4 regions of the Siminovitchia fortis genome follow, and region 2 is predicted to be linked to each of the others. Evidence: riboswitches for the same ligand, from Rfam matches in the RefSeq annotation. Region 2 holds a riboswitch; each other region holds the start of a gene.

Region 1 (7,627 bases), on a different contig from region 2:
TAACGAGCTGGTCGCGCTGCGCTTGCTTCACTTTATCATTGTAAAAAGCTTTGCCTTTTTCATTTCGTTCTTTCAAAGCTTTTGCTCTGTCTATTTTATCTTGTGTCGGTTTAGACTCCATGTTTGATCCCTCCACTCTCTTTACTCTTCTTTTTCCGTTCTGAGGGATGTTAAACCAGTTTTAGTTGATAGAAGTCAGCTGTGTTCTTATAAAGAGTTTCATAGACCTCTTCCAGCCTGTATTTTTTAATAGAAGCGATGCCGTCAATTGCTTTATGAATCATGTTCGGATGCGTCATTTTTCCGGAGAACGGCCCTTCAAAGCGCCATGGCCCATCCGTTTCCACCATCATTTGATCGAGCGGGTATGCCTTGACAAGCTCCTGAATTTCTTGTTCGTAAACCACATCAGGCGTCACAGAAATGAACCAGCCGTTCGCAATCATTCGCCGGACTGTCTTGGAATCTCCTTTAAACCAATGGAAATGCGCTTTTTCCACCCCATGCTTTTCAAGTAAGTCGCAGGTGATCGGTGCATCATCGTATACGGCGTGTAAGATGACCGGCTTGTCCCATTGCCTGGCCTTTACGATAAATTGTTCCAGCAATTCGATATATCCGCCGATGGAAAAATTAGCTCCCTTTTCCGAACGCAAATAATAAGGCAGTCCGACTTCCCCGATAGCGACCATTTGCTCCTGATGTTTTTCCATCCATGAAAGCAGATCCTGAAGGTCTTCATCAGCAGGCAGTTCCTGCTCCGGATGGAATCCGAATGCCGCATGCACCCGGCGATATTTTTCAGCCAGGCGCAAATTGTGAAGGCACGATTCCAAATGAAAGGAAACTGAAATTAAATCCGTACAACCAGCGGAATCCATTCCTTCCAGGATTTCTTCCGTTTCCTTCCCCGTGTATAAATCCAAGTGAATATGGGAATCGATGATCTTTTTCACTGTCGCTCACCTTCCCCGCTGCCATTTATGATCCAACTGCTGACCTCCTGTTTCCAGTCAAGGAACTCGCGCATAAAAAACAACTCCTTCTCCCGCGGCCTGTCAAAAGGCAACTTGAATTCCTTCATCACGGTCGCCGGCTTTGTTGAAAGGACTGCAATCCGGTCAGAAAGGAAAAGAGCCTCTTCGATATTATGTGTCACGAACAGAATTGTCTTTTTATATTCCATCCATATGGATTGCAGCCATTGCTGCATATCCTGTCTCGTAAAATCATCAAGTGCCGAAAACGGCTCATCCAGCAAAATAAGCGGCTGGGGACTTAATAACGCCCTGATAAAAGCGGCCCGCTGCTTCATGCCGCCTGACAAAGCATCCGGCAACTCATTTTCGTATCCGGCAAGCCCGGCTTTTTCAATCATTTCCAAAGCCCGCGCTTCATCCGCTTTTCCGGTCAGCTCCTGCCCCAAGAGCACATTCTGTAAAATGGTCCGCCACGGAAACAGTGAGTGTTGCTGCGGCATATAGCTGATATGGCCGCGTTCTCCCGTAATTTCCTGTCCATCCAAAAAAACGCCGCCTTGATCTGGAGCCAGAAGTCCTCCGATAAGGTGAAAAAGTGTGCTTTTACCGCTTCCGGAAGGACCGAGAATCGTGACAAATTCCCCTTCCTCAACCGAAAGCTGTAAATCCTTCAATATTTCTTTTCCCGCAAAGCTTTTGGACAAATGTCTGATTTCCAAGTCGCTCATCTATTAACCTTCTTTCTTCTCCATTTGACAAGCTTAGCTTCAGCAAATGTAATGACGGCAAAAAACAGCAGGCTCAACATCATGATGATAAAAATCGCCACAAATACCCGGTCTGTGCGGAAAGATGAAGAGGACAGTGTCATATAGACTCCAATCCCACTTTTTGCCCCGAGCCATTCGGAAATCACGGCTCCCATCACACTGTAGGTCGCTGAAATTTTCAGCCCTGAAAAAACGGAGGAGAGGGCATACGGCCACTCCAGCTTTGAAAACAACTGGATTTTGGAAGCCCCCGCCATCAGCATGTAATGCTTCATATCATGCGGGACATTCCGGAAACCGTCCATAGCCGCAACTGTAACTGGGAAAAAGCAGACAAGCGTAATGACGATGATTTTGGGCAGCAGCCCGAAGCCGAACCAAATGACCAATAGTGGAGCCAAGACGATGATTGGAACATTTTGCGATAAAATCAAAAGCGGATAAACTGACTCCTGGACTCCCGGGAGCAAATGCAAAATGACGGCAGTTAGCAGGCCGACAGCACAGCCGATCACAAAACCTCCGGCTGCAAGCCCCACGGTCGATTGAAGATGCGGCAGGATCCCCTCGAAACCTTCCATTCCTTCGGCAAAGATGGAAGAAGGTGCAGGAAGGAGCCACTCGGGAATATCGAGCATTTTTACCGCCAATTCCCATATACATAATAAAAGGAGGAGGACCGCTGCCGGCCTCCATCCTTTCTTTGCGACCCACCCCATTATTGGTATTTCTCCGTCAATTGGCCCATTGTTATCCCTTCCGGCTGATATAGTATTTTCACCTGGGAAATGACATTGCTGCTGCCTATTTCAATCATGCGCTCATTCATTCTCCTGATAACTTCCATCAATTCGGAGAATTCGCCTTCCATCGTTGTCTCCAGCGGGTGCACCTCATGTTTGATCCCTGCTTCCCGGATCACTTTGATCGCTTCATCCACATAGGGAATGACGTCTTCGCCGTTCTTTGTTTTCGGGATGATTTGTATGCTGACTAATGAGTTGGCCATTTTCAGTCCTCCTTTTCGGGTAAAAATTCATTCGTGAATGCTTTATCCACATCAATTTCTTTTTCAAGCAATCCTTTATCGAGCATCCAATCCATATAATTTTGCCAAACTTCGGCTTTTTGTTCTCCCCAGCGCGGGGCATCATCCTGATAGCGCGGTGCCAGCCATTCCTGGCTTTTCTTTACAAGTTCTGCGTCCAGATCTGGAACGGCTTTGATTAAAATATCAGCGGCCTCTTCAGGCTGGTCGATGGCAGATTCATAGCCTTTTGATACTGCAGCCATGAACGCTTTGACAGTCTCCGGATCTTTTTCAATCATTTTTTCGCTCGTCGAAATAACAGGTGTGTAATAATCGAGCTTGTCCGAGTAATCCGTAAGGTAGACCATATTGATCTTTTCACCGCGAAGCTCCGCTTCCACTCCGGTCCACGCATAATAGATCCAGGCGAAGTCAATATCTCTTTTTACAGCCGTAAAAAAGTCGGCATCCCCCATGTTCACGATGTCCACCTTCTCAACATCCGCACCTTCCGTTTCCATCAGGGATGCCAAAACCGCTTTTTCAAGCGGAGCCCCCCATCCTCCATACGCTTTTCCTTCAAAGTCCTTTGGCGACTTGATATTTTTTTCTTCCGGGGATGCAAATCCCGATGTGTTATGCTGGATGACCGCGCCAATTGAAACAATCGGGACATCCTGAACACGCGCTTCCGTTATGCTCTCCTGGTAGCTGACACCAAACTCGGATTTTCCTGAAGCCACAAGCTGATCCGCTCCGGCTTCCCCTGGCAGGATGATGTCCACATCCAATCCTTCCTCTTTGAAAAAGCCTTTCTCCTGTGCAACATATAACCCTGTATGGTTCGTGTTCGGCGACCAATCCAGGACAACAGACACCTTTTTAAGACTTTCCTCTTTCCCGGCTGAATCGCTCTTATCCTTCGCTTGTCCACCGCAGCCGGCCAACAATAATAAAACACTAAAGATACTTCCCAACCATTTTTTCATTGAATTTCCTCCCTGATGTCATATAAGAAATGGCGCCAAGGGAAAATGAACCCAAGGCGCCAAGGCATGCTAAAATTTGACGTTCCCTTCGCTGGTATGAGCCAGATCAGGTTCAAAGGGTCAGCATTTTCCCCGAATGCTTTCTCAACCGGCACCACCGGTTCCCCTACTTCATCATTATTTAATTCCCCCTCATTATAGCAGAAAAAAAAGAAAACTGCTCCAAAAAGAGCAGCTTCCCTGATCCGTACGCCAAATCAAACTGGTGGAAAAATAGGCGGTGACTGCGGAGTGATTCCGCCTCCGATAATCGGAGCAATGTAAAATACCCATGCAATGCTTGCGGTTACAATCAGTTTTTTCATTTTCATCACCTCTCTGCTATTTTTTTATAATAATAAAGTGCTCTATCCGTATCTCTAGCTAAATAATATTCTGCTAAGGATAAAGCAAATTTATTATAATCTTCAATGAAAAAGAACTTTTCCAAAAACGGCAAGACATCGTTTTCAAGAAATGCCATTGCCTTTTCTTTATGGTCTTTTAATAAATATTGATAATATCGAAAAATCAATTCTTGCTTTTTCATAGAGTTAGCTTTTGTTTCCACCAAAATCTTAGAAATATTCCGAAGTGCTTTTTCTTTCTCTCCTAGGGAGATCAAAAGCTCAGTATAGCTGCATAAGCTTACCAGGTATTCTTTCTGTGATTGGGCTTTTTCCATTGAAAGGAGATAATAACCTGCGGCCTCTTCGAATTTTCCCGTTTTTTCAAGCAACAGGGCGTAGTTGTTATACATGGTAGAAATTAATTCTTCTGTATTGATTAAATTCATATTCCTGAATATAAAACGATACTGCTCTGCAGCGTTTTCGTATAAACCCAGATCTGTGTATGCGATACCTAACAAAAATTGAGTATGTAGTATACGCAAATAGTTAAAAGACCTGGAGTAAGCCTCCAAAGCATTGTGACCATAAGCAACACTGCTGCTGTTGTCTTTCAAGTTGGCATAATTAAGTGCAATAAAATAATACATTTCCGCTTGCCAAGGGGAGGGCAATAAGTCGTTTGCCTCAAGTTTCAACAAAGTATCCAGTGACTTTTTATAATCTCCTTTAATAATATCAAATGCAGCATTGATATATTCATAAAGCTCTTTTTCTTGGGCACTTAAAGAATTCAAAATTTGCCTTAGTGTTTCCTGTTCCTTCACGGCTCTCTCAAAGTCATTGACGAGCAAAAAATATCGATATAAGTATAGATGGTAGCGTGCAATGTAATTGGAGAAAGTAATGTATTCCCGCTGTTCTTCCACACGTTGGTAGCACTCTTCTGCGCGCTTCTTATCGTACGAAAGGACAGCATCCAATAAATCAGAGAGGTCGGCTGCAATCGTTTCCGAAGCTCTTTGAATCGAGTCTAACGAAATGCCCAAACGCTCGAGCAGGAGCATGATAGTTTCCTGATTCACTTCTTTGTTGTAATTCTCAAACTTGCTCAAATGTGTAACGGAACATATGCCATTGCACAGCTCAGATTGCGTCATATTTCGTAATTGGCGGTGATATTTGATCATTGCGCCGATATTCATTTTCTCCAAATTCATCTTTTCATCCTCTGGTCATACTACTTGTATAGATAAATAGTAGCACAATTTGGATAATAAATCTATTTTTTTCATGAACTTGTAATTTTTTACACTGAAAAAATATCTTTTAATGCCTCTTTTAAATCCGGAAACAAATAATCATATTGATTCTCTATTGCTTTTTCCGGAATCACGCGCTGGCCGCTAACCAGCATGCTGCTCATTTCTCCAAGCATTAATTTTAAAGCAAACTCGGGGACTGGAAGCCAATGCGGCTTTTCCAGAACGGAACCGATCACCTTCCCGAAATCTTTCATCTGTACGGGGGTTGGTGCGGTGACGTTGAGCGGGCCTTCAATGGCTGGAGTGTCGATCGCAAACTTGATCATGCCGGCGGCATCTTCCACATGAATCCATGACACCCACTGTCTCCCGGACCCCACGGTCCCGCCGATGCCGAATTTATAGGGCAGCGCCATGAGCGGAAGCGCGCCCTTATTGCCGAGAATGATTCCAAAACGGGCAAAAACTATCCTGACACCAAGCCGGCTGGCTTCGGCCGCTTTTTCTTCCCACTTCTGCACAGTTCCGGCAAGAAAGTCACTGGCATTGCTTGTGCTTTTTTCAGTAAAAGTGTCTGTGTCCGACATACCGTAATATCCAACGGCGGAAGCGTTGATCAGGACTTGGGGCTTGCTCTCCAATTTTTCAATCAGCCGAATGATTTCCCCTGTGGCCTCCATCCGGCTTTTGATGATCCGCTCTTTCTTTTGCTTTGTCCAGCGAAAACCGTTGATTGATTCTCCGGCCAAATTCACGATGGCATCTACGTTTTCCAAATTTTCTTCTGGACGGCTGCCCTGCTTGAGCCACTCGACGGCCTGCATCCGGTCCGTCTGTCGGATCTTTTCAGCGTTTCTTGATAAAACCGTTACTTGGTTGCCATCAGCCAACAGCTTTTCCTGCAAAACCTGTCCGAGAAACCCGCTTCCGCCTGCAATGACTACATGCAATTGCTCCACACTCCCTTCTTACGAAAATATTTTTTTCACTTTATCATTCCGGTATGTAAACATCTCCGTCATTTTTCCTTTGACAAAGGGATGAAAAGCCTTACCTATCGCGCCGAGTGGAAGAGCATACTGCAAATGGTCGCGGACTTCCGTCCCTTCTTCATTGTGGAAAAACAGATGTTCATGCCGCCAATAGGCGAACGGTCCTTTTTGCTGCTCATCTATGAAACGTTTAAGTTTTGCAACTTCTTTTATTTCGCCTTCCCACCTGGTTCGAAAGCCTGGAAAAGGGGACAGGGAATAGCTGATCCTCTGGCCTGTGAACATCAAAGAAGGCGGCTCCTGAATAAATTGGAGCTTAAACTTTGGCGGCGTAAGTATGGCCAAATTATTTGGATTTGAAAAAAATTCCCACACTTCACTAATCGGAGCATTTACAATCAGGCTGTTTTCCATAGTATATATCTTCAAGCCGGCACCCCCTTTTCCCTTTATTATATGGTTTTATACGTTAAAAAACTGAGCAAAGCCAAATTAATAGGCTATAATGAAGAATCAGGTGATCTTTTATGAAAAATGATAGAAAAGCCCGGCTGAAAAAGCTGGTAAAAGAAAACAAAATAAAACGGAGAACTTAAAATTTGAGTTTGTTTTAAGTGAAGATGAATATTCATATGTGACGATAGATTATTGGGTAAAATAAAAAGCCGATCGTTTAATGGATCGGCAATTTACATACTTATGTTAAGCTGATTGATTTTAATTCTTCCTGCTTTTTTTCAGTAACGGTAAATCCCAGTTTTTCAAGTGTCCGGATGATGCCGCTACAATAGTCTTTGTGTGCAATGAGGAACGTGCGGTCCGCTTCAATTTTTTCCTTTACGCTGGAAAGCATTGAGAAAAGTGCAGCCGTTTTTTCGTATGTTTCGTCTTTCGGCATATCTTCCAAAAGTGAGGTTGCTTCTTCTGTGACCGGCAAAATCCATATTTCGCACGGATTCGGAATTTCAAGCAGTTGATTGAATACATCCATTTTTTCCAACGGGGTTCTAAATGTAAAATCGGTCAGTTCATAAACACATGTTGTAGAATAATCGATATCAGGAAAAGGTGAAGGATCACCTTTTACGAAAGATTTGACTTTTAAATTGGTTTCGCCAAGCGTATGGTCATCCGAGTGAGAAGAAATCGTATTCACTGTAATGCCCCCTCTCCAAATTTAGAGCTGTTCTTTTCTCTAAAAAGAGAAATACC
Region 2 (7,627 bases):
GGGCAATCATCCCTGCCCGCTCTCCCATTATCGGAAAGTTTTCCGTTTTTGGCAAGGAAAACCGGCCTGCTTATGATGCTCCGCTTTCATAAAATAATATGATTTTGCCTTCATACAGCTGATCAGCATACTTTTTTGCCTCTTCCGCTTTTAATCCCGATGCAATCAACAGATCCTTGACATCCTTATGGCTTTTCCCTTCTATGAGTGATGCCAAGGGACCGGCGGCAATAATAGGGCCCAATCCCGGAACCGTCAACCCGGGGACGACAAATCCTCCGCTGATCCCTGTGAGAAAACCGCTGATGATTCCAAATGCCTCTTCGCTGGCCGCATGCCTGTCGTGAACATTTGTTTCATTTTCGATTAATTCTGTTTTGGATTCATCCACTGCCAAAACAGAGAAATTCTCCTCTTTAAAGCCTTCAAGAAGAAATGTTTTGATGACGCCTATCACTTCTTCCTCTGTATCGTATATGCCTACAACACTAATACTCATGCCCATTCCTCCTTTCCATTATTGTACCCCTTTTCCTGCCTATATAAAACAAGACCTAACCGTTCGTGGTTAGGTCTCTCAAAGGTGATTTATTAATGCAGCACTTTAATTTTTACCGTTTTGACACCGAAATTCATTGCTTCCGATTTTGACGGCACAAAAACGTCAATTTTGTTGCCTTTGATGGCTCCGCCTGTATCACCGGCAATCGCTGTTCCGTATCCCTCCACAAAAACCTTTGAACCGAGTGGGATGACGGATGGATCCACGGCTATCACCTTTTGTCCGGGATTTGCCCGAAGATCGATGCCTGTTGCCGTAACACCGGAACAGCCATTGCAACTAGCAGTATAGGCTGTTGCCGTTACAGTCATTTCCTTGCCTTGCGGGCTTGCGGACACTTCCTTTTCAGCAGGAGCAGGTGCTTGAGCTGGTTCAGGTTCAGGTGCAGGCTGCGGTGCAGGCTCAGATTCAGGTGCAGGAGCAGGTGCCGGTTGTTCTGAAACTGTGTTTACCGCCTCAGTCTGCACCGGAACTGCACTGCCTTGTACCGCCAGCTTCTGGCCGGGGTGAATCAGTTCAGATGATAAATTGTTCCAAGCTTTTAACTCATTGACTTGGACTCCAAATTTTTGTGAGATTTTCCATAAGGAATCCCCTGATTTAACTGTATATATATCATCTATATTTTGTTCCTTATTAACAGCCGTATCGGCAGAAATATGTAGCTGCTGATTGGGAAAAATGAGATCGCTGGAAAGATTGTTCCAGGACTTTAACTGTTGGACTGAGGTTCCGTACTTTTGCGAGATGCTCCATAAAGAATCGCCCTGCTGAACCTCATATGCCTCTGCTGCAGCTGATGCCTGCCCACCTGCAAATACCCCTGCAATGATGGCCCCTGTGAAAAATGCGATAAGCTTTTTTCTCATTTTTGTTCCTCCTTTTTTGTTAGTCGAAGATCGCTAACGATGACTATGCTAACAGAGGAACATATCAAACGAATAACAGGATTATTTATCTTCTATTACAAATATATTGCATGCTGTTACATCCGGCACATTACGATAGTATTAGATAAATGCATGCAAATAGGGACAAAGGCGCTTTTCAAATATCGACATCCTTGCTGTGCTGGTAAAATGTTTTTTCCCCGGCAAATAATGTGAAAGCTATGACAGCAATAAAGAAAAAGCTGGAGATTTGGAATAATTTTGCTGTATCAATAAATAGGGCAACCATTCCAAAAACTAGTCCGCTCATCCCGATCCCCACATCGATTGCTGAATAAAACATCCCATTTGCCACTCCTCTCCGGGTTTTTGGCGTTTTTGCCAGTACCCATGCCTGAAGGGCAGGAATCAAAGAACCATATCCGGCTCCGAATAAGCAGCCTGAAATGGCAATTCCCTCCCAGCCGGTTGAGAAAGATAATATCCACATGGATATGAAAGTCAGGCTCGAACAAACGATCACCAAAATCTTTGGCCCGTTCCTGTCGAACCACCTTCCCGTTACCGGGCGGACAAGTGTTGCGGTAACAGCATTCAAAATATAGAATAAAAAAATTTGGTCAATTCCGCGCTCTTCGGAAAAAATAACGATAAACGTGACAATCGTGCCATACCCAAAAGTGGCCAGCAATGTGATAAAAGCCGGGAACCAGCTGGACGTTTCGATGAACGATCCCGAAAAAGAAAAACGAACATCCTCTTTTTTTATCATTTTTACGCTTTCCGGTGTTTGATATTTTATAATAGAAAACATTATGAGGGCGATAAAACCCAGAACTGCGGAAAAAATGATCATGATATCAAAGGAATAATGTTGATACAAAAATATACCGACACTGGGAGCGATGATCATGCCAACTGTTATGGAGAGCCCAAAATACCCCATCCCTTCCCCGATTCGGTCATTGGGCACGATATCAACCGCAGCCGTTCCATTAACGGTTGAAGACCATCCCCACATAAATCCATGCAGAAACCGGAATAACAACAGGATGAACACGATTTGCGTAAGGGGATACAGAATGGTAACAAGCAGAAGGCCTGCCGCTCCAATTAAAATAAGCCACCGCCGTTGGCAAAACTCCAATAAATAACCGATAAAGGGCCTGATAAGTACAGCACCAATCGAAAATACCATGGTGACCATGCCAATCTCAATGCCTGAGGCCCCCAGCTTCTTTACATAAGGCGGGACTGTCGGAATCAGCATCTGGAAACTCATAAATATAAACAAATTTGCAAGGACTAACAACGTGAAGGATTTTGTCCATAATTTACCCCTGGTTGAACTGTTTTCTCTTTTCATTATTTTCACCTTTCGCTAAAAAAACTTGGAACACTGCTCTTTTAAACATATAGCGAATAGGAAAATAATACAAGAATAATATTTCGTCGTGCGAAGCTTTTGTTTAAGCATAAGCAATCCTTTTTCCTTTGCAGCTGAAAAAACCGGCCCTTGACAACAAGGCCGGCTTTCATGTTTAATTTTATCCTCTAAATGCATTTTTTAATAACCGCTCCGCTGCAGATTTTGGATCGGCAGCTCTTGTAATTGATGATATTACAGCTAATCCGTCTATCTTATATTCCTGAAGCATTCCTGCGTTTTGTTCGGTTATGCCGCCGATGGCTACAACAGGAATGGTTACGGATTCAATTATTTTTTCCAGCATTCCTTTCGGAAGGAGCTTGGCATCAGGTTTTGACAATGTCGGAAAGATGGAACCTACGCCAATATAATCCGCCCCCTTTTCCTCTGCAAGAACGGCTTCCTCCACGGTACGGGCGGATATTCCGACAACCATGGAATCCGGAATGATCTTTTTTACCGCTTCCAGCGGAAGATCTGATTGTCCGACATGGACTCCTGCGGCACCTACTGCCAAAGCAACATCCACACGGTCATTTATAATTAATGGTATGGATAATGTATCGAGGAAGCTTTTCAATTTAAGGGCCTTCTCATAAAAAATCCGCCCTTCAGAACTTTTTTCCCTTAATTGAACGAGGCTTACACCCCCGCTTACGGCCTGTTTGATGACCGGCAAAAGCTGTTCGAAAGGCATATCTTCTTCTGTCACTAAATATAGTTTATAATTAATATCATACTTCAATTACCCCTACCCCTTAATAGACCTGCTCATAAAAATGGTGAAAATGATTGGCCGGGCCGTGTCCTTGTCCGATGTCTAGGCTTTCGGCAATGGCAGCCGTAATGTAATCCTTCGCATTTCCGATGGCCGTCAACATACTCTCACCTTTCGCCAAGTGAGCAGCAATGGCGGATGAAAGCGTGCATCCGGTCCCGTGGACATTTTTCGTTTCAACCCGTTCACCTTTAAATAAATGAAATTGTTTTCCGTCGTAAAACAGGTCATTGGGGTCCCCATCCAGATGACCGCCTTTTATGAGCACTGCTTTTGGCCCTTTTTCCATGATATCCCGGCAAGCCTTATACATATCAGGTTCCGAATTTATCTTCCTGCCGGATAAAATTTCGGCTTCAGGAATATTCGGGGTAACCAGCGAAGACAATGGCAGCAGAATTTCATTGAGTTCAGCGACAGCATTGAGTTCCAGCAAATGGTGGCCCCCCTTTGAAACCATGACAGGATCCAGTACAACATGCTCCGGTTTGTATTTTATTAGACTTTTTGCAACTGTTTTGATGATTGCCGAATTACCCAGCATGCCTATTTTTACAGCATCCACGCCTATATCGTCAAAAACGGCTGCAATCTGATCACTGATCATATCCAAGTCAATATTTTGAACAGATCTGACTTCTACAGTATTCTGGGCAGTGATGGCTGTAATCGCTGACATCCCGAATACTCCCAGGGCAGAGAATGTTTTTAAATCCGCTTGTATCCCGGCTCCGCCCCCTGAATCAGAGCCGGCGATGGTAAGTGCTGTTTTCATGAAGCAAACCTCCAATCGCTCTATTTTTTATACCATCATGAGCACCCCACCTGCTCATAAGACAAACATCAGATCTGCCATTCTTGTTTGTGGTAATTCATATCCCAGAAGAGATATTCATATTTGGATGTGATCAGGAAATGCTTTTCAAGCAGCGCCAGTTCTCTTTCCGGCTTACCGTTTGTCAGCTCATTCAGTAATTCAATCAGCCATTCTCCCAATGCGCCAAACTCTTCTGATGAGTATGTTTCTACCCATTTCTTGTAAGGATTGCTTTCCAAACTGCCTTTATATTGTTCTTTCAGCCGTTTGCCGGTTTCAGCATAATGCCAGGCACATGGGAGCAAAGCTGCAATCAATTCGGCAAGTGTTCCGTTGTGGGCGACATTTAACATATAGCGGGTATAGGCAAGATTAACAGGTGTTGGTTCGGTTTCCTCCAATTCATCCCTTGTTATTCCGAATTCTGCAGCATACTGCCGATGCAGCTCCATCTCAAAATGAAGATGTTCATGAAGCAAATGGGCAAACCGCTCCATCGTTTCGAGATTCTGAGACTTTTGCACGCCGATGGCAAACAGTTTTACATAATCGATCAGGTAGACATAATCTTGTTTCATATAGTAGACGAACTTATCTTCAGAGAGCGTCCCGTCCCCGATTCCTTGAACAAACGGATGCTGATAGCTCTTTTCCCAAATTTCCTTGGCATTTTCATAAAGTCTGTCAGTAAATAACATCTTGTCCACTCGCATTTTATGTACAGCTCCTTCATGTTTATTGCGCCTCTCATCCCCGCTTATTAAACGCAAAAAACCGCCCCTCTAAAAAGGAAGCGGCTGCATAGCAATACAAATAACGTATTCTCAGCCTGCTTCCCTACGCTGGCATAAACCAGATCAGGTTCAAAGGGTATCAATCAATGATTTCTCTCAGCATAAAGCTCCCCTAGCAGACACAATCGTATTCTGTTTTTGGATTAAACGAAGAAATAAGAGATGCGTTCAATCTTCACTATAGCAGGAATATTTCAAAAAGCAAGCCTAGTTGATAAATAAGCTCATGATATAGACCATGAACGGGATGGTGATCAACCCGAGAAGCGTAGATAGAACGGTAGTTAAAGCCCCCATCTGTTCATCGGCCGAATACCTGGCAAACAGAATGGATGCCAACGTAATGGTAGGCATCATCGATTGAATGAGCACCGTTTGTATCAACACAGCATCAAAATTAAAGAAATGAATCATAAATATGGTGGCAATCGGAAGCAATATGAGCTTTACTGTAATCGGAACCCATGTTTGGGGCACAGACTGGCGGACAATTCCCCGCTGCAGCCCCATAATCATCATCCCAATATAAAACATGGCGAGCGGAGCTGCCAGGGCGGCAAGCCGATCTGTCAATCCGATGATTATTTCCGGAGGCTTCATATTGAAAAAAGCAGCAAACAAGCCGATGACGATGGCAGCTGTCGGAATGTTAATCATCGATTTTAATGTTTGCAATGCAAATTTCCGGTTCTTCTGCAACATCACAACCCCGACTGTCCAAATTGTGACGTCAACTCCGGCATCAAAAATAGCCGCATACAGCGCCCCTTCAGGGCCCAATAATGCAGCGCACAGCGGGATTCCGATAAAGCCGGTATTACCGAGTCCTGACAGTAAAGCAATTTCTCTGGTGCGGTTCGACCCTTTTTGAAAAAGGTTCGCAAAAATCCAGCCCATTGCGATACCGACAACATTAATAATAATGGATAACACAAAAACCAATACAATTTTCCGGAACATATCTTCATTCATATCTACATGGAAAATACTTGATAGAATGATGCATGGCATTGCCACATTAACGATCATATTGATGAATAAGGTCCGTGTTTCATTATTTAGCGGCGAAGTTCTTGCCAATATCGCACCGATGATAATCATCATCGTAATAATAAGTATTGATTGAAAAACAATTGTAAACTCCATTTCTCTCCCCATTTCCGCACCGAAAACTGACATTAACAGAAAAAAGCGAAGAAATCGATTGGCCGCATCTTTTTTCAATAGAATGCAGTCAATGCATCATTCTTCACTCGTTTAATTATACATAAAGTTTTTTGTAAGACAACAGATAAAGTGAAACTTCAATCAGTGGGGGTTTTCTTCATCCCCCACTGATTGTTAGTTGAACGAATCGGGCTTTTACGGGCAGTTGATCTTCCACCTAAACTACCCGATTCATTAAAGTTTTGAGGTGGGAGTCTTACTGCCCGTTAATGCGGGATAAAAATGAACAGTATCAAACAACCATCTGCCCTTTTTCTTCCGTCCCGGCCCCTTCGCCTTTTGGCAGCGTTTCCAGTTCTGAAATCCATTCGATCTTAACAGTGGGCTTTAGATGCAGCCTATCATTCGAATGAACACGAATTGTATGGACGTCCGGAGTATTTTCAGAAAGTGTACAGATTCCTTCAATCATGTCCTGCTCCGTCTTCAAACGAACCAAATACGTTCCTTTTCGAGGAAGCATATAATCCTTGAAAGATACTTTCACCATTGTCTTTTGATTTTTTAAATCGTATGATTCATCTTCAATTTGTCCGCAGGTAGAGTAAAAGTTTCCCAAAAAATGAGGGACCAGCTCCACCGCTCCGCCATTTAATAGTTCCCTTATTTTAGTGGAGCTGATCTTAATATTCTTATACGTTTCCTTAGAAACAACCGTGATATCAAATTCTCCATCTCCGTCATCCCTTATGCGGTCCATGTTTCCCTGGCCTTTGTATCCATAGGTGAAATCAAATCCGGCCACAACATGTGTGCAATTTAATCCGCAAATATACTCTTGAACGAAATCCGCTGGTGCAAGTTTGGCGAATTCGTGATTAAATGTCACAATAAAAAGTTTTTCAACACCTAAATCTTTAAAAATCTCCTTTTTGGCATCTAAAGGTGATAAATATTTGCTTATTTTTTGATTCGTTGGCAGGACATTGCTCGGATGAGGAAAGAAGGTCATTACTGCCAATGTGAGATTTTTCCGTTCGGCAATGCCTCTGGAGGTTTCAATCAATTTCCGATGTCCCAAATGAACGCCGTCAAAAAAACCAAGAGCCATGACACATGGTTCATTTTCCAGCGCTTTCACATCAAACGGTCCTTTTATATAAACTGTTTCCACTTCTAACACCACCGTC
Region 3 (7,627 bases), on a different contig from region 2:
GATGTAAAATGCACGATCTTAATGAAAGTAAGCGAATTATTTAAACAACCATTTGATAACCAAGAGTATTTAAGAATTCTTGGACGGACAAAAGATCAAATGCCCGAAGTTACACTTCGTTTAGAAGAATGGCTGCAAGCTTGTCCAAAAGATGCCCTGCCAATCGTTACGAACGCTGCTTCTGAAATGGCATTTGGTATGGCAAAATGGGCAAAAGCAAACTGGGATATCCGCACATGTGAAGATTTGGATGACTACACATATTACGTTGCAGGACTTGTTGGAGTCATGCTGTCGGACCTTTGGGAGCATTATGGCGAAGAAAAAACAGACCGGGAACTTGCCATTGGTTATGGGCGCGGGCTTCAGGCCGTAAACATTTTGCGCAATGAAAAGGAAGATTGGGATGAACGTGGTGTAAGCTTCGTACCCGACGGCTGGAATCGTGCAAAGCTATTTGAATATGCAGAGGTAAACTTGGCAAAGGCAGATGAATATATGAAGTTTCTAAAAAAGAAAAGCATTTTATTATTCTGCCGTCTGCCGCTTGCCCTGGCTCAGAAAACGTTAAAAGCGATGAAAGAGGGACGGGAAAAAATCACACGTGCAGAAGTAGAACAAACGGTAGAAGAAGTTCAAATCAGTTAATTCCATGTTTCAGGTGCAGAGAACGCTTTAGATTTATTAATCCCCGTCTCCCCTATGGAGCGGCTGCGAAATCTGTAAGAATATTGATGATAAGGCAGGTGTTGGCGTTGGCCAACTCAATCGAGCAAAGGAAATCTGAGCATATTCAAATCACTTTGAATGAAAAGGTTACAGGGGAGTCGATTTCCACAGGATTAGAGTCGTTTACGTTCATCCACAATGCGCTCCCCGAAATCGCTTTTGACGAAATCTCCATTGAAACCACATTCCTCGGCTTTGAATGCAAAACGCCGTTTCTCATCAGTTCCATGACGGGCGGGACAGCCCTTGCCGAGACGATTAACCGGAACTTGGCCGCAGCGGCCGAAGAACGGGGGTGGGTGCTTGCGCTCGGATCCACCCGGGCACTGCTCGACAGCGACGGACATTCCTCCTCTTTCATGATGAGGAAGTACGCACCGAGTGTCCCTGTTATTGCAAACCTTGGTGCTGTTCAGCTCAATTACGGATACGGTGTCGAAGAATGCAGGAAAATTATCGGGATGACTGAGGCGGATATGCTCGTCCTTCATTTGAACAGCATCCAAGAAGTGATTCAGGAAAAGGGAGATACGAATTTTAAAGGGTTATTAAAGAAGATTGAACAATTGTGCAGCACGCTGGAGGTTCCGGTCGGAATCAAGGAAGTTGGATGGGGCATCGATGGCCAGACAGCCAAAAAGTTAGCTGAGGCCGGTGTGGCGTTTATCGACGTGGCCGGAGCTGGAGGCACATCCTGGAGCCAGGTGGAAAAGTTCCGTGCCAAAGATCCCATCCGGCGGGCTGCCGCGCAAAGCTTCAGCGAATGGGGGATTCCGACGGTGGAATCGATCAAGCTGGTCCGCGGAGAAATTGGGGACCGTCCGCTGATTGCCAGCGGCGGGATGCAGACGGGGCTGGATGGCGCCAAGACTATCGCGTTGGGTGCCGACCTGGTCGGATTCGGGCGATCCATTCTGAAAGAAGCGACCCAAAGCCCGGAAGATGTTATTGAAGTAATGAAAATCCGCGAAATGGAACTTCGGATGTCGATGTTCGGAATCGGAGCGTCGACAATTCAAGAATTGAAAGGAACTCCCCGCCTGAAAGAACGATGATAGTGGTATGAGGGCCTCGAAAATTGATGCATATTGCTCTATTTGGAGGGTTGCAAATTGAATCGCATTTTCATGAACGGAAAATTTTTTACAGCGGATCAGAAAAACAAAGAGGCCAATGCTATGATCGTCAGTAATGGAATTGTTACTTGGGTTGGAAAAGAGGAGGATATGCCTCCTGTTCAGGGAGAGAAGTATGATTTGGAAGGTCGCCGCGTACTTCCCGGGTTCATTGATGCCCATCTTCATCCGTTGCTGCTTGCGGAAACATCGAAGCAGCTTGCATGCACGCCGCCGGGAGTGACATCCATTTCAGGCATGGTTCAAGCGTTGAAGAAGCGGCTCAAAGGGCAAGGACCTGATTCATGGATAGAAGGCTGGGGGTATGATGAAGGCAAATTGGATGAAGGCAGGGCGCCGAACAGGCATGACTTGGACCAGGCGGCCAGTGATATCCCGATTGTTTTGACACGGACATGCACCCATATTCTTACCGTGAACAGCAAAGCTTTGGAAATTGCCGGAATAACAAGGGATACGCCAGATCCTCCAGGCGGAAAAATTGATCGTGATAAACTGGGAGAGCCGACAGGTGTACTGCGTGAAAGTGCAGCCGATTTAGTGAAAAGTAAAATGCCTGTAAAAAGCCTTGAACAAAAGGCCGCATTGCTGGCGGAATACAGTGACACATTTCTTGCCAAGGGTGTTACTGGCATTACAGAGATGATGGGAGAGCATAACCCTATCGATTATTATGATTTATATAAAGCTGCAAGGAAAAAAGGGCTGAAGCAAAGGGCGGCCCTCTATTACAATTGGGATGCGTTCCAGCAGTTTGACCTGCATGAGCCGGCCATTTTTGACAGGGAACAGCCTGTTTATATCGCTGGAATTAAATTATTTGCCGACGGCAGTATTTCCGGCCAGACAGCTTGGGTAAACCCCGCATTTCTGGGAGACGGTGAAAATTTCGGGATTTCTACAACCTGTCAAGAGGAGCTGCTGGCAGCAGGGGAAGCGGCAAAAAAATACGGTATCCAATTGGCCGTTCACGCAATGGGGGAACAGGCCATTGACCAGGTCGTTGATACGTTTTACAAAAAAGCCGATTGGCTGGATGGGGCCCCATCTGTTCGAATCGAACATGTGTCGCTGCCGACGGAGCAGGCACTCCGGCGTGCAGCTGAGTCCGGAATCGCCTTTGTGACCCAGCCCATTTTTTTATATGCCGAAATAGAAAGCTACCTGAACAATTTAGGTGAAGAACGTTCGAGAAAATCTTACCCGGTCAAAGCCATTCTGGAAAAAGGAATTCAAGTGGCTTTTTCATCAGATGCGCCTGCCACTGCATGGGATGATCCCGTGAATCCATTTGTCGGACTGGAAGCGGCCGTGAACAGGAAGGCTTACAACGGGACAGATATTGGACAGGAGCAGGGCATTCCGCTTGAAACAGCGGTCGAGCTTTATACGAAAGCGGCACAGGAAGTTACCCGGATTCCTTTCGTTGGCAGGCTTGCTCCGGGATACCATGCTGACTTCATCGTTCTTGAAAAAGATATCTTTAAGGCGGACAAAGCCGAAATTAGCAGCATGAACGTAGAAGAAACGTATATGGGCGGAGAAATGGTATATCAGAAGACGAGGGTCTGAAGGGAAAGGGTCCTTGTTGCTGCTGTCATGTAACCAAAAAAATACTTGAGTTCGTGTTATCAAGGCCTAAATCGTAGAAAGTCAAAAAAATAAAGGGCAATACATATTAGTCATGTAAAATATGTATTGCCCTTTTATCTTTTGCTCAACAAATCACGCCCGATTGCAGCTTAGTCAAATCAAAGTTTTTATAGAAAAACTTAGTGAGACATGTGGGAATCGACTGGCTTCCATTGGAACTGATTAAAGCAACTGCACTTATTCTTCATTTCACTTGCAGCAGACGAGGTGCTGTTGTGGTAAGCAATGCAATCACAATAAAGCAAGCTAAGGAAGAGGCAATGCAAGAAGTGCCGTTTGCGATGAGTGAGTAAAGAAAAGCAGATTGGCCTGGAGGTGCGTACTGCCCCCAGAAAATGATTCCGGCGATGAAGTGCCAAATATATCTTGCAGCGCCGCCAATCAATACAGCACTTAATAATAACAAGACTAGCATGACTTTTCCTTCAGATTTCAAAACATTTTTTATAGCAGGTGCAAGCAATCCTGCTGCACCAATAAAACTGAATGCAATAAAATATTCAATTAATCCTTGAAGAGGCGTCAAAATTTGTCCGGCAGCATCCCCTGTTACAATTTGCAGCAGGCCCCACAAAAATCCTGAAGCAAACCCGGCCTTTATTCCCCAGCGAAGCGACACGATAAAAATGGGTACCATGGAAACTGAAAACTTAATTGCCGGCGTTATTTGAACGGATGGGATCATATCAAGCATCATTGCAAATGCCGCAAAAATCGATACCTCCATCAGTGCACGTAATGACATCTTTTCTCTTCCCATAAAAAAACCCCCTATGATATGATGACCGACCGTAACCATAGGGGAACAACGGCAATGATAATCTTATTGCCGTTTATATACCATCCCTGCGCTAGCATTATCTAACAGGTTCAAAGGGTCCGGAACGAGTCCGCTCTCAGCAAAAAGCTCCCCTTGGTACGCCGATTCAAATTTCTACCTTTATTGTAGTATATTTTGAATAAAATGCAATCTCTGTTATTGAGAGGAGATTCACTCGAACTAGGAATGGAGATAAAGAGGGCCGTTATCTGCCATCAGATTTTCTTTTAAACCGGCTCCCGGTATTCATATACACAATGGCAAAAATAACGATGATAATAAATAAAATAAGACCCAAAATGAACAGTAACTGGTTTTCCAAAGCTTCACTTAATCCCCACAGCAAGATACTAAAACAAATGCCGTACATTATTTTGCCCATAAATTTACACAACGCCGTTTCGTCATATTGGGCTTTTTCACTGTCAGACTTCGTATTGTAGCCGGCAATCAAAAATGCGCCTTTCCCTTTTGACAGTATGACGGCGAAAATGAGGAATGGAATGAGAATGATAATATTTATAATGAATCCGGTCATAGCAGCAGCCTCTCTCGTATAAATTTCATGCTCCTGATTATTATACCAACTGCGGCACAAGGTTTGGCCGATAAAAAAGTAAATCAAAAGAAAACAAAGTTAAATTGGGGTTATTCCAAAGAATAATCATTTTACAGTTCTTACCTTTTCAAACCTTTGGTATTATTAGAGTAATTAAATTAAAAAATGGGGAGTGGTTTGTTTGTTATCCGGTCCAGTTAGTACAGGTAGTATCGTTGGTGTCGTGATCATTCTTCTAACCTTACTTCTAAATAAAAAGTCAGCAGTTTTAGCAAAAATTCCATCTTATTTAGGTTTATTGGCATCAATCATCATATTCATCATAAGTTTTGAGATTAGAGGTTTTGAAGGTGCCGCATATGGTATTTGTGCGTTTACAATCCTTATTTTTACCATCTTGTCCTTTTATATATCTATAAAAATATCAAAAGTAAAAAAACATTAAACTCTAAAAATAACCCCTTGATTTATTTTAGGGGCTTTTTAGACAGCCCCCTTAAAAACTCTCCACTTCCTTTACGGCGTCCGCCGCTTTTCCATCTTGTTTATTCGGATTTAAAATCATAAGCAATATAAAGACGCAGCACACGAGCGCACTGGAAATCAAATAAATCGATTGATAACCGTTTGCTGCGGTAATGATCCCGAAAATATATGAACCAAGCGCAATTCCGCCATCGAAGAAAGTGTAAAAAGTGGCGGTGGCATACCCGCTTCGCTCGATACTCGTGGATTGAATGGCAAGCGTCTGCATACTCGGCACTAAAGATCCGTATCCAAGCCCGATCAATGCACCGGCGGTCAAAAATGTGGCGGCCGAGCTTGTATATGCCAGCATAATCAGCCCGGCGATGAATAAAACCAATCCGGGGTACAGGACGTATTGAGGTCCTTTCAGATCAAACAACCTGCCTGTGAACGGTCTTGCAAGAAGCATGACAGCGGCAAAGACGAGGAAAAAGGTACTTGTCATGCTCAGCAGATTTTTTCCTTGGGCATAGATGGATAAATAAGATAGAATGCTTGCATATGAAAGGCCTGTCAGACAAGCGAGAAAGCCGACAGGTATTGCCTTTTTCTCAAAAAAGTCGAAGAATTGGCAATTAGCAAAAAGTCCCCTTCGGATAAAGCATATCCAAAGGAGGCAAAAAAAGTGTAACTATTAATAAACGGTACTTTTTTCAAATCACATTTCTCTCATTTTTCAAATGCAGTGGCTATCTTCAGTGCATCCATCGGGTTGCTCACTTGGTCGATGGCGTAGACTACCTGGCCGTCCTGCCACAGGATCCGGGTGTTCTTTCCTTCCGCATCAAGAAAGGCATGTCCATGCGGTTTTGGAACAGGAAGTGTGTGGTCCTCCAAAAATTGTACGGCATCACGGGCGAGAGCCGTTCCTTCTTCACCATTATTGGTAAATGCGTGTGATGAAAGAGCCCAGCGTCCTTCATTCCAGCTTGTCCATACAGAACCAGCACCTGCATCTTGATAACCCGTTATATGATGTCCCAGGTCAGTTGGTTGTCCGCCAATTTCACTGAAATTCTCAAAAGCTATTTCCTCATCTGCAGCTTCTTGGCTTTCGTATTTTTTTACATCTATCCGGGCTATCCGGTCAGCTGCACCACTGTCATTGACCAGTTCTTCATTATTGATCGGTATCGGCTCATCACTTTGAAAAAAAACAACCGAGTAACGATTTTCATCCGATTTAGTTGTTGCCGTCAGGTGCTTGCCATTATTCAGGGGGAGTTCATTTGGAAGCTTGATCGTTAAGTTTGTATGGAATTGGTCTTTCACGGCCTCGATGACTTCTGCTTGTGTCATACTGTGGTTCGAGTTGTCCACCTCGTCTGTAGCTTCTTTGGCCTCACCTTCACCTGCTTTTTCCGTTTGGTTCTGATCAGCGGCAGGTTTTTTGCCAGGTGTCGTGGCATTATTAGAACATGCGCCTGCCAGTAAAATTAGAGACAATAGAAGGCCAGTTTGCAGCATTTTTTTCATCAGTGCAATCCTCCTTGAAGCCAAGTAAGTGCATCTGGTTTACTTTTCCCTTGATGAATGGAATGAAACAACTTCGAGGTATACAGATATTGTTGGGGTAAAGGATACTGATGGAAGGAGAGGGTTTGATTTTGGAAGAAATCCATACAAAAAAACAGACAGCGAGAGTTCAAATCGTCGCTGTCTGTTTTAATGAAAAAGGGAGTTAAAGTACCCTTTTTGCACCCGCATATTTGGATTTCCAATAATAAGGATCATTGATGGATGTAATGGATACACCTTTTCCTGCAGAGTGGATAAATTTATTGTTCCCTATGTAAATTCCGACGTGTGTAACTTTTTTCTTGGAAGTTGTTTTAAAGAATACGAGATCTCCGGATTTCAAGTTCTTTTTGCTGACAGACTTTCCTTTTTTATATTGCTCAGCTGCCGTTCTTGGAAGCTTGACGTTCTTTTTCTTAAAGGTATAGGAAGTAAAGCCTGAACAGTCGAAGCCTTTTGGAGTCGTTCCGCCATACTTGTATCGGACGCCCAAGTACTTTTTACTTTCTTTCACAATGGCCGATCCTGTTGGTTTGCTTGCTGCACTTGCGGTATTTATAGGTTGAGTGATCACTGCTGCGAATATGATAACGGCGAATAAAGAAACCAAAGCTTTTTTTAACATCGTCATTCTAGCACTTTCCCCCTGAAACTCCAGCATTTTCTTGTTTATGTTAGATATAG
Region 4 (7,627 bases), on a different contig from region 2:
CTTCACGCTTCTTCCTACGATAAGTCAACATCGCTCCGCTCCGCTGCGCGTGTTTCCTTTATCTCGTCAGAAGCGCTCCAGTCTGTACGTCGATAAACAGGCGCCTGCGCCTTTGTTCTATGTACTGGATGTTTCTTACGCGTAGGTCACTGGATACACATCAATGATCGTACCGGTGTTGGCATCGGCAAGGAATTCATATTGTTTTGTTTCCCCGTCTTCCTTTGTCGTAATGCCGCCTCTGTACACTTGTGTTTTAATAGCGTATTTCTCATATTCTTCAGGCCTGAATTTAATCCACGAGCCTTCAATGCTGCCGGAATCCTTGAATGCTTCTTTAACGGTTTGAAGTACTTTTTCACCAGATGCCAAAGAATTTTTCTTTAAAGCTTCGCTCGCATAATAGCCAGCAATGACACCGGCACCTGCGCCTAGTAAAAAGTTTTTCCAATTCACAACGAGCACCTCCTAAGTCAAATCATCCCTTTTAGTATACCGTAATTTAAGAGGCAGTTCGAATAATAAATGATAATAAATTATGAAAGATAAAATATTGGTAAAATATATGAAAGCCAAATAAAATGAAAGCAATATAGGAAAAGGGGTAGTTTCATTGGATAAAAATACGATGGATTTGTTTCAAACTCTGACAGAACTTCCTGGAGCACCAGGTTTTGAACACCAAGTACGCAGATTTATGAAAGGTGAACTGGAAAAATATTCCGATGAAATTGTACAGGATCGTTTAGGAAGCATTTTTGGCGTTAAGCACGGACAAGGTCCGAAAGTAATGGTGGCTGGTCATATGGATGAAGTAGGTTTTATGGTAACACAGATTACGGAAAACGGTATGCTTCGGTTTCAAACTTTGGGCGGATGGTGGAATCAGGTACTTCTCTCCCAGCGGGTGCAGGTCATCACAGAGAATGGTCCGATCATAGGGGTAATTGCTTCAATTCCTCCCCATCTTCTTAGTCCTGAGCAACGGAAGAAACCGATGGAAATAAAAAACATGATGATTGATATAGGGGCTGATGACAGGGAAGATGCCAAGAAAATTGGAATCAAGCCCGGGCAGCAGATTATCCCGATCTGTCCATTCACCCCGCTTGCCAATCCAAAAAAGATTATGGCCAAAGCATGGGATAATCGTTACGGCTGCGGCCTCGCAATTGAATTGATGAAGGAACTGCAGCATGAAAAGCTTCCAAATATACTTTATTCAGGAGCGACTGTGCAGGAGGAAGTGGGATTAAGAGGTGCTGCTTCCGCTGCCAATATGATTCAACCTGATATCTTTTATGCGCTGGATGCCAGTCCTGCAAATGACATGTCAGGGGATCAAAAGGAGTTCGGCCATCTTGGAAAAGGCGTCCTTTTAAGAATTTTAGACCGTTCCATGGTTACGCTAAAAGGGATGAGAGAATTTGTGCTCGATACTGCAGAATCCCATGACATCCCCTATCAATATTTTGTTTCAATGGGAGGAACCGATGCCGGCCGAGTACATATTTCCAATGAAGGAGTACCGAGTGCAGTGATCGGAATTTGCTCCCGGTATATCCATACACATGCGTCCATTGTGCATGTTGATGATTATGCCGCCGCAAAAGAGTTGCTTGTAAATCTAGTAAAAGCGACTGACAAGGCAACGGTTGATTCGATTCGAAACCAATAGACAGACAAGGAGTTTTAGATATGATCATCGCTATCGGATCAAAAAATAAAGCGAAAATAAAGGCTGTTGAAAATACATTCAGGGAATTAAATATGGAAGTTTCCGTCCTTTCGCTGGAGTCACCATCGGGAGTTAGCCCGCAACCATTTTCCGATGAAGAAACAATGAAAGGTGCTGCCAATAGAGCGGAGTTCTGCTTACACCAAATGGAAGAGGCAGATATTGCAATTGGTCTTGAAGGGGGGGTGACAGAAACACCTTTCGGGCTTTTCCTATGCAACTGGGGGGCTTTGGCTGAAAGTGGAAAGGAAACTTTATTTGCCGGCGGAGCGAGAATAAAACTGCCGGGTGACATAGCAGAGCGTCTGAGGGCCGGAGAAGAGCTTGGGCCTGTCATGGATGCTTACAGTAAAATGCAGGGGATCCGTCACAAGGAAGGCGCGATTGGAGTTTTTACACATGGTCTAGTTGACCGAGCGGCCATGTTCAGCCATATTACGAAACTTTTGATCGGACAGTACGAAAAGCTTAAGGGCAGTTCCAATTAAGGAGCTGCCCCTTATGTATTTTATTATTCGAAAATGTACGCCAATGCCTTCATTGCCTGGTTGACCGTTTCTACTGTGGCATTCGCTTTGTTTGAGAGTTCTTTCAACGGGTGGTGAAGTTCCTTGGGGCGAATCAAAATAAGCGGTTTTCCAAGAGTAAGGGCTGTGCTGGCATCCATTGCTGTATTCCATTGTCTGTATTTTTCGCCAAACAATGCGATGACCAAGTCAGCTTTTTGCATTAAAACTTGGGTCCTAAGATTGTTAAAACTGGAAGCGGCTTCATCTCTGAAAACAGCATCAGGCTGTTCTCCTAAAATCTCTTCCCCGATGGCATCCGAGCGGGCGTGATTCTCCATCGGGCCTACAAAATCGACCGGAAGCTGAAGTGTTTGGGCTTTCTCCTTAATTTCCTCTCGCCAGCTGCTGTGAATCTCTCCGGCGAGATAGATAGTTAACCTCATTAAAACCCCTCCTAAAATGGTTTATCACCATCCATCTTACCATTAAAAGTCAGAATAATCCCGTAAATTATCTATAAATAAAAGAATTATCCAATCAATTGAATAAATATAATAAATTTGATTTTAATTGTTTAATAGGTTATAAGTAAGAAGTAAGAAGTAAGCAAAATTAAATACCATTCGAGAAACACTAGGGGTGCCAAAAGCTGAGAGAGGATGGATCCTCAACCCTCGAACCTGATCTGGATAATGCCAGCGCAGGGAAGTGGTTGTTTGCAATTAAATGAAATTGCATACGTATGTCTATGATGTAGAGCCACTTCTATGAAGAAGTGGCTCTTTTTTAATGAAGACTAAGGGCAAACCTGGTATCTCGTCTGGAAAGGAGATGAAAGATGGCAGACAGCCTTGTGTTTGAAGACGTCACTTTTTCATACAAAAGAAGTGACGGAAAAAATGCACAGATATTAAAAGAATTGAGCTTTACGATCAAGGCCGGTGAATTTGTCAGTGTGATCGGTCCGAGCGGATCTGGAAAGAGTACATTGTTCCGCCTCATTTCGGGCCTGGAAACGCAGGATGAAGGCAATATTTTCATGAATGGGGAGGCAATGAAGAACCGGCTTGGGCATATCGGTTACATGGCCCAAAAAGATGGATTGCTTCCGTGGCTCACTGTATTGGATAATGCAGCATTGCCGCTGAAACTAAAAGGGCTATATGGGAAGGAAGCCCAAAAAGACGTAATGGGACAACTGGAAAGGTTTGGATTAAAAGGCTTTGAAGAAAATTTCCCACATGAGCTTTCAGGAGGCATGCGCCAGCGGGTGTCTTTTTTAAGGGCACTTTTAAGCGGATCGGAATTGTTGCTGCTGGATGAACCGTTCAGCGCATTGGATGCGGTTACGAAAATGGTTATGCAGGAATGGCTGCTTGAACAGTGGACAGAAATGGAAAAAACGATCCTTTTTATTACACATGATGTAGAAGAAGCGCTGTTTCTGTCGGACCGTATCCTTATTTTCAGCGAAACCCCTGTTGAACGACTGGATGAAATTACGGTCCCACTTGGCCGTCCTCGGACTGTTTCGGATTTGAAAAATCCTGCATTTACCATGTTAAAAGAGAAGCTTCTGATGGATTTGAAGAAAATGGTGACAATATGAACTTTTTAAGAAGATATGGATTGTCGATTGGATTGGTGTTTTTTTTATTGATTGTATGGGAAACAGGAGCCCGTTTGTATGGGAAACCATTTATTTTGCCATCACCTGTAGATATATTGGTGAGATTATGGGAATTGAGAGATATATTATTTATTAACCACTTGCCGGCGACATTAGCCGTAATTTTAATGGGCCTTTTTTTGTCGCTCGTATTCGGAGCCGGCCTTTCTATATGGATGCATGAAAGTGGGATTGTAAGGAAGGCATTCTTTCCGCTTGTCATTGCTTCGCAAACGATACCGGTAATTGCGCTTGCACCGATATTTGTCCTATGGTTCGGATATTCCATCTGGAGTAAAGTGGTTGTTACTGTATTGATCACATTTTTTCCGATTACCGTCAATACGTTTGACGGACTGAGATCTGCTGATCCTCACTTAAAGGAAATGCTGCAGACAATGGGGGCATCTAAACGGCAAATTTTTCTAAAGGTTGAGTTGCCGTCCGCATTGCCGCACTTTTTTTCGGGATTAAAAGTGGCCGTCACTTTAAGTGTGATTGGCGCGGCGATTGGAGAGTGGCTTGGGGCCGATTCGGGTCTTGGATATTTCAGCCGGAGAATGATGACGCAGTTTGACGGAGCCGGTGTTTTTGCACCTATTGTCCTTCTGTCATTATTAGGTATTGCTCTATTTTTACTTGTACGAATTCTGGAAAAAATAATGATGAAATGGAGAAATGTAAATTGAAGAAAAAGCTGATAGTGACCACAGTCATACTTTTATCTTTGTTTCTCGCAGCTTGTGGAGAAAACAAGGAGGAAGTCGTAGCAAATGAATCGGATCAAGAGCTTCAAGAGTTTGATATTATGCTCGACTGGTATCCAAATGCTGTACATAGCTATTTATATACTGCTGTGGAAAAAGGTTATTTTGAAGAAGAAGGCTTGAAAGTCAATATCCGTTTTCCGGCAAATACGACTGACCCGATCAATCTGGCAGCGACTGGTGACATAGATTTGGGCATTAGCTATCAGCCGGATGTTATTGCTGCAAGAGCCGAAGGTGTTCCTGTAAAGTCAGTCGCAGCCATTGTAAGAAACCCGTTGAACCATATTGTTTTCCTGAAAGACAGTGGGATTAAACGGCCAAAAGATCTTGAAGGCAAAACGGTGGGCTGGCCGGGAATACCGGTGAATGAACCGCTTGTCCTGACGATTGTGGAATCAGATGGTGGGGATATGGGCAAGGTGAAAATGACCGATATCGGCTTTGAACTTAACGCTGCGCTTGCAACGAAGCGTGTAGATGCAGTGAGCGGAGCCTTTATCAACCACGAGGTGCCGGTCCTTGCTGCTGAAGGAATTGAAACGAATCATTTTAATCCAGTAGATTATGGAGTTCCTAGTTATTATGAGTTGCTCTTTGTCACCAATGACGACACGTGGGAGACTAAGCAAGATGAAATTCGCTCTTTCTGGCGTGCAGCAACAAAGGGCTATGAATTCATGAGGGAAAAACCAGATCAGGCTCTTGATATTTTGCTTAAAAACCAAGACGAAGAAAACTTCCCTTTAAACGAGGAAGTGGAAAAGGAAAGTTTGGCTGAGCTGCTGCCGCGTATGGAAGCGGAAGGTGAGATGTTCGGAAGCCAATCGGAAGATTTATGGGAAGAGGTGGTTCAGTGGCTGGCCGATACCGAATATATCAAAGAAGTACCTGATATAGAAGGATTGTTCATCAATATCGCTGAATAAGCTTCCTTTCCTATCCATATCAATGGGTAATTCCTTTTTGCCTGTATTTTTTAACTTTGTATCACCCAATATATAAAAAAGAGATAGACAAAACATACAGTTGTCTTTACACTAGTTAAGGATATGGAAAATATATTGGGGGATATGGAATGAAAAAGTTTTTAGAGCGCAAAGGGGTTCATTTTACTGCCAAAGCATATTTTATAGATGCTTTAAGCTATATGGCACTTGGATTATTTTCATCATTGATTATTGGGTTGATCATAAAAACAGCGGGACAGCAGCTAAATTGGCCATTCTTTGCAGAGATGGGCGAAATGGCAATGGGGCTGATGGGCCCCGCGATAGGTGCAGCGATTGCTTTTGGGCTTGGCGCGCCTCCTCTCGTTATCTTTGCAGCCGTGGCAACAGGGGCGGCTGGAGCAGCTTTTGGCGGTCCTGCCGGAAGCTATGTGGCAGCTTTGGTTTCTACTGAAATAGGGAAAATGGTCAGCAAAGAAACGAAAGTCGATATTATTGTGACTCCATTTGTGACCATATTTATAGGTTTTGCTGTGGCCAAGTTTGTTGGCGCACCCATATCGAAATTCATGACGGTATTTGGAAGCTGGATCATGTGGGCGACCGATCAACGCCCGATCGTCATGGGAATTGTCGTGGCAACATTGATGGGGCTTGCATTGACGGCCCCCATTTCAAGTGCGGCTATTGCCATGATGCTTGATTTGAATGGACTTGCTGCAGGTGTTGCCACCATCGGCTGCAGCGCGCAGATGATCGGTTTTGCTGTTGCTAGCTACAGGGAAAACAAGGTCGGTGGTTTGCTTGCCATAGGACTTGGAACTTCGATGTTGCAAGTCCCCAATATTATCCGTTACCCGCTCATACTGATACCTCCCACTGTTGCAGGAATGATACTGGCTCCTTTTGGTGCAACTATATGGAGAATGTCCAGTAACGCAGCGGGCGCCGGTATGGGAACCAGCGGATTTGTGGGGCAAATCATGACCTTTACAACGATGGGTTTTTCGGCCAGTGTGCTGATCCAAGTCATTGTACTCCATTTTATCGGGCCTGCTGTGATAAGCTTAATCATATCGGAATATATGAGAATGCGCGGCTGGATCAAGCCGGGCCAAATGCTCATCAATACTGGAGGTAAATGATATGGAGAAATTACAATCAAAAGAACAGTTTGAACAAATGAAGAATGAAGAACGGACGATCTTTATGTTTTCTGCGGACTGGTGCCCGGATTGCAAGGTGCTTGAACCCGTTTTGCCACGGTTAGAAGCGGATTATCCGGAATATAATTTCATTCACGTGGACCGGGATGAATTTCTGGAGTTATGCCAGGAGCTTGATATTTTCGGCATTCCGAGCTTTGTCGCATACCACGACGGCGAAGAAGTTGGAAGATTTGTCAGCAAAGACCGCAAAACGCTTGAGGAAATTGAAGACTTTATCAATGGATTATAGGGCTGGCAGAAAGAATGGAGTAATAGTCCTGAAACTGAAAGAGCGTATAAAATAATAAAAGTTCTGGGAGGCTGTCCTTTTTTTAAAATGACAAGCCTCTTCCTTTTGGCAATTGTTGTTTTCGTGTATGATGGGATGTAGCCCATATTGCCAAGGAGGGTTAAGCATGAAGATGAATGAACGGAAGATGAGCAAAGAGCTGGAAAACCGTCTTCAAAAGGAAGGCCGGACCTTTACATATGACCGAGAAAAAGAAAGCCTGCGCATAGAAAACGAACATACAGGAAAGGGCATTGACATTGCATTGTCAGGTATTGTTGCCAAGTGGCACGAACAAAAGGAAAAAGCCATCGACGAAGTCGTTTATTATGTGGAACAGGCATTGGATGTTATGGGCAAGGAGCAGACCGTTGCAGGAAGCGAGAAAAAAATTTATCCTGTGATCCGCTCCACTTCATTCCCTGTGGAGTCTGAAGATGGAAATAAATTTTTGACGGATGACCATACAGCGGAAACTAGGATCTTTTATGCGCTTG

The links. A riboswitch is a leader RNA that binds a small molecule or an ion and turns the genes downstream of it on or off. The one in region 2 is predicted to bind thiamine pyrophosphate.
Region 1: linked by a shared signal. The riboswitch ahead of FS666_RS10315 (ABC transporter substrate-binding protein) and the one ahead of tenA (thiaminase II) in region 2 are both predicted to bind thiamine pyrophosphate.
Region 3: linked by a shared signal. The riboswitch ahead of thiT (energy-coupled thiamine transporter ThiT) and the one ahead of tenA (thiaminase II) in region 2 are both predicted to bind thiamine pyrophosphate.
Region 4: linked by a shared signal. The riboswitch ahead of FS666_RS17525 (ABC transporter ATP-binding protein) and the one ahead of tenA (thiaminase II) in region 2 are both predicted to bind thiamine pyrophosphate.

Annotation. Positions count from the first base shown of each region.
Region 1 is NZ_VEKZ01000027.1:6,907-14,533, reverse strand. It holds gene FS666_RS10340 (hypothetical protein) at 1-121, opposite strand, end outside; gene FS666_RS10335 (TatD family hydrolase) at 171-956, opposite strand; gene FS666_RS10330 (ABC transporter ATP-binding protein) at 953-1,708, opposite strand; gene FS666_RS10325 (ABC transporter permease) at 1,705-2,469, opposite strand; gene FS666_RS10320 (MTH1187 family thiamine-binding protein) at 2,469-2,759, opposite strand; gene FS666_RS10315 (ABC transporter substrate-binding protein) at 2,762-3,769, opposite strand; TPP riboswitch at 3,836-3,947, opposite strand; gene FS666_RS10310 (helix-turn-helix domain-containing protein) at 4,140-5,378, opposite strand; gene FS666_RS10305 (TIGR01777 family oxidoreductase) at 5,468-6,373, opposite strand; gene FS666_RS10300 (SRPBCC family protein) at 6,392-6,844, opposite strand; gene FS666_RS10295 (hypothetical protein) at 7,113-7,571, opposite strand.
Region 2 is NZ_VEKZ01000071.1:5,136-12,762, reverse strand. It holds gene FS666_RS17165 (general stress protein) at 71-499, opposite strand; gene FS666_RS17160 (LysM peptidoglycan-binding and 3D domain-containing protein) at 592-1,431, opposite strand; gene FS666_RS17155 (MFS transporter) at 1,610-2,818, opposite strand; gene thiE (thiamine phosphate synthase) at 3,000-3,626, opposite strand; gene thiD (bifunctional hydroxymethylpyrimidine kinase/phosphomethylpyrimidine kinase) at 3,640-4,434, opposite strand; gene tenA (thiaminase II) at 4,503-5,189, opposite strand; TPP riboswitch at 5,294-5,394, opposite strand; gene FS666_RS17135 (AEC family transporter) at 5,478-6,416, opposite strand; gene FS666_RS17130 (FAD synthetase family protein) at 6,730-7,611, opposite strand.
Region 3 is NZ_VEKZ01000008.1:46,155-53,781, reverse strand. It holds gene FS666_RS04685 (squalene/phytoene synthase family protein) at 1-648, shown strand, start outside; gene fni (type 2 isopentenyl-diphosphate Delta-isomerase) at 756-1,784, shown strand; gene FS666_RS04675 (amidohydrolase) at 1,842-3,437, shown strand; gene thiT (energy-coupled thiamine transporter ThiT) at 3,703-4,278, opposite strand; TPP riboswitch at 4,345-4,442, opposite strand; gene FS666_RS04665 (DUF3784 domain-containing protein) at 4,544-4,876, opposite strand; gene FS666_RS04660 (YesK family protein) at 5,079-5,342, shown strand; gene FS666_RS04655 (MFS transporter) at 5,394-5,966, opposite strand; gene FS666_RS04650 (hypothetical protein) at 6,095-6,901, opposite strand; gene FS666_RS04645 (C40 family peptidase) at 7,107-7,574, opposite strand.
Region 4 is NZ_VEKZ01000076.1:4,547-12,173, forward strand. It holds gene FS666_RS17505 (PepSY domain-containing protein) at 136-456, opposite strand; gene FS666_RS17510 (M42 family metallopeptidase) at 629-1,678, shown strand; gene FS666_RS17515 (DUF84 family protein) at 1,699-2,226, shown strand; gene FS666_RS17520 (YtoQ family protein) at 2,250-2,690, opposite strand; TPP riboswitch at 2,873-2,971, shown strand; gene FS666_RS17525 (ABC transporter ATP-binding protein) at 3,086-3,856, shown strand; gene FS666_RS17530 (ABC transporter permease) at 3,853-4,605, shown strand; gene FS666_RS17535 (ABC transporter substrate-binding protein) at 4,602-5,612, shown strand; gene FS666_RS17540 (PTS sugar transporter subunit IIC) at 5,762-6,778, shown strand; gene FS666_RS17545 (thioredoxin family protein) at 6,780-7,091, shown strand; gene FS666_RS17550 (DUF1444 domain-containing protein) at 7,258-7,627, shown strand, end outside.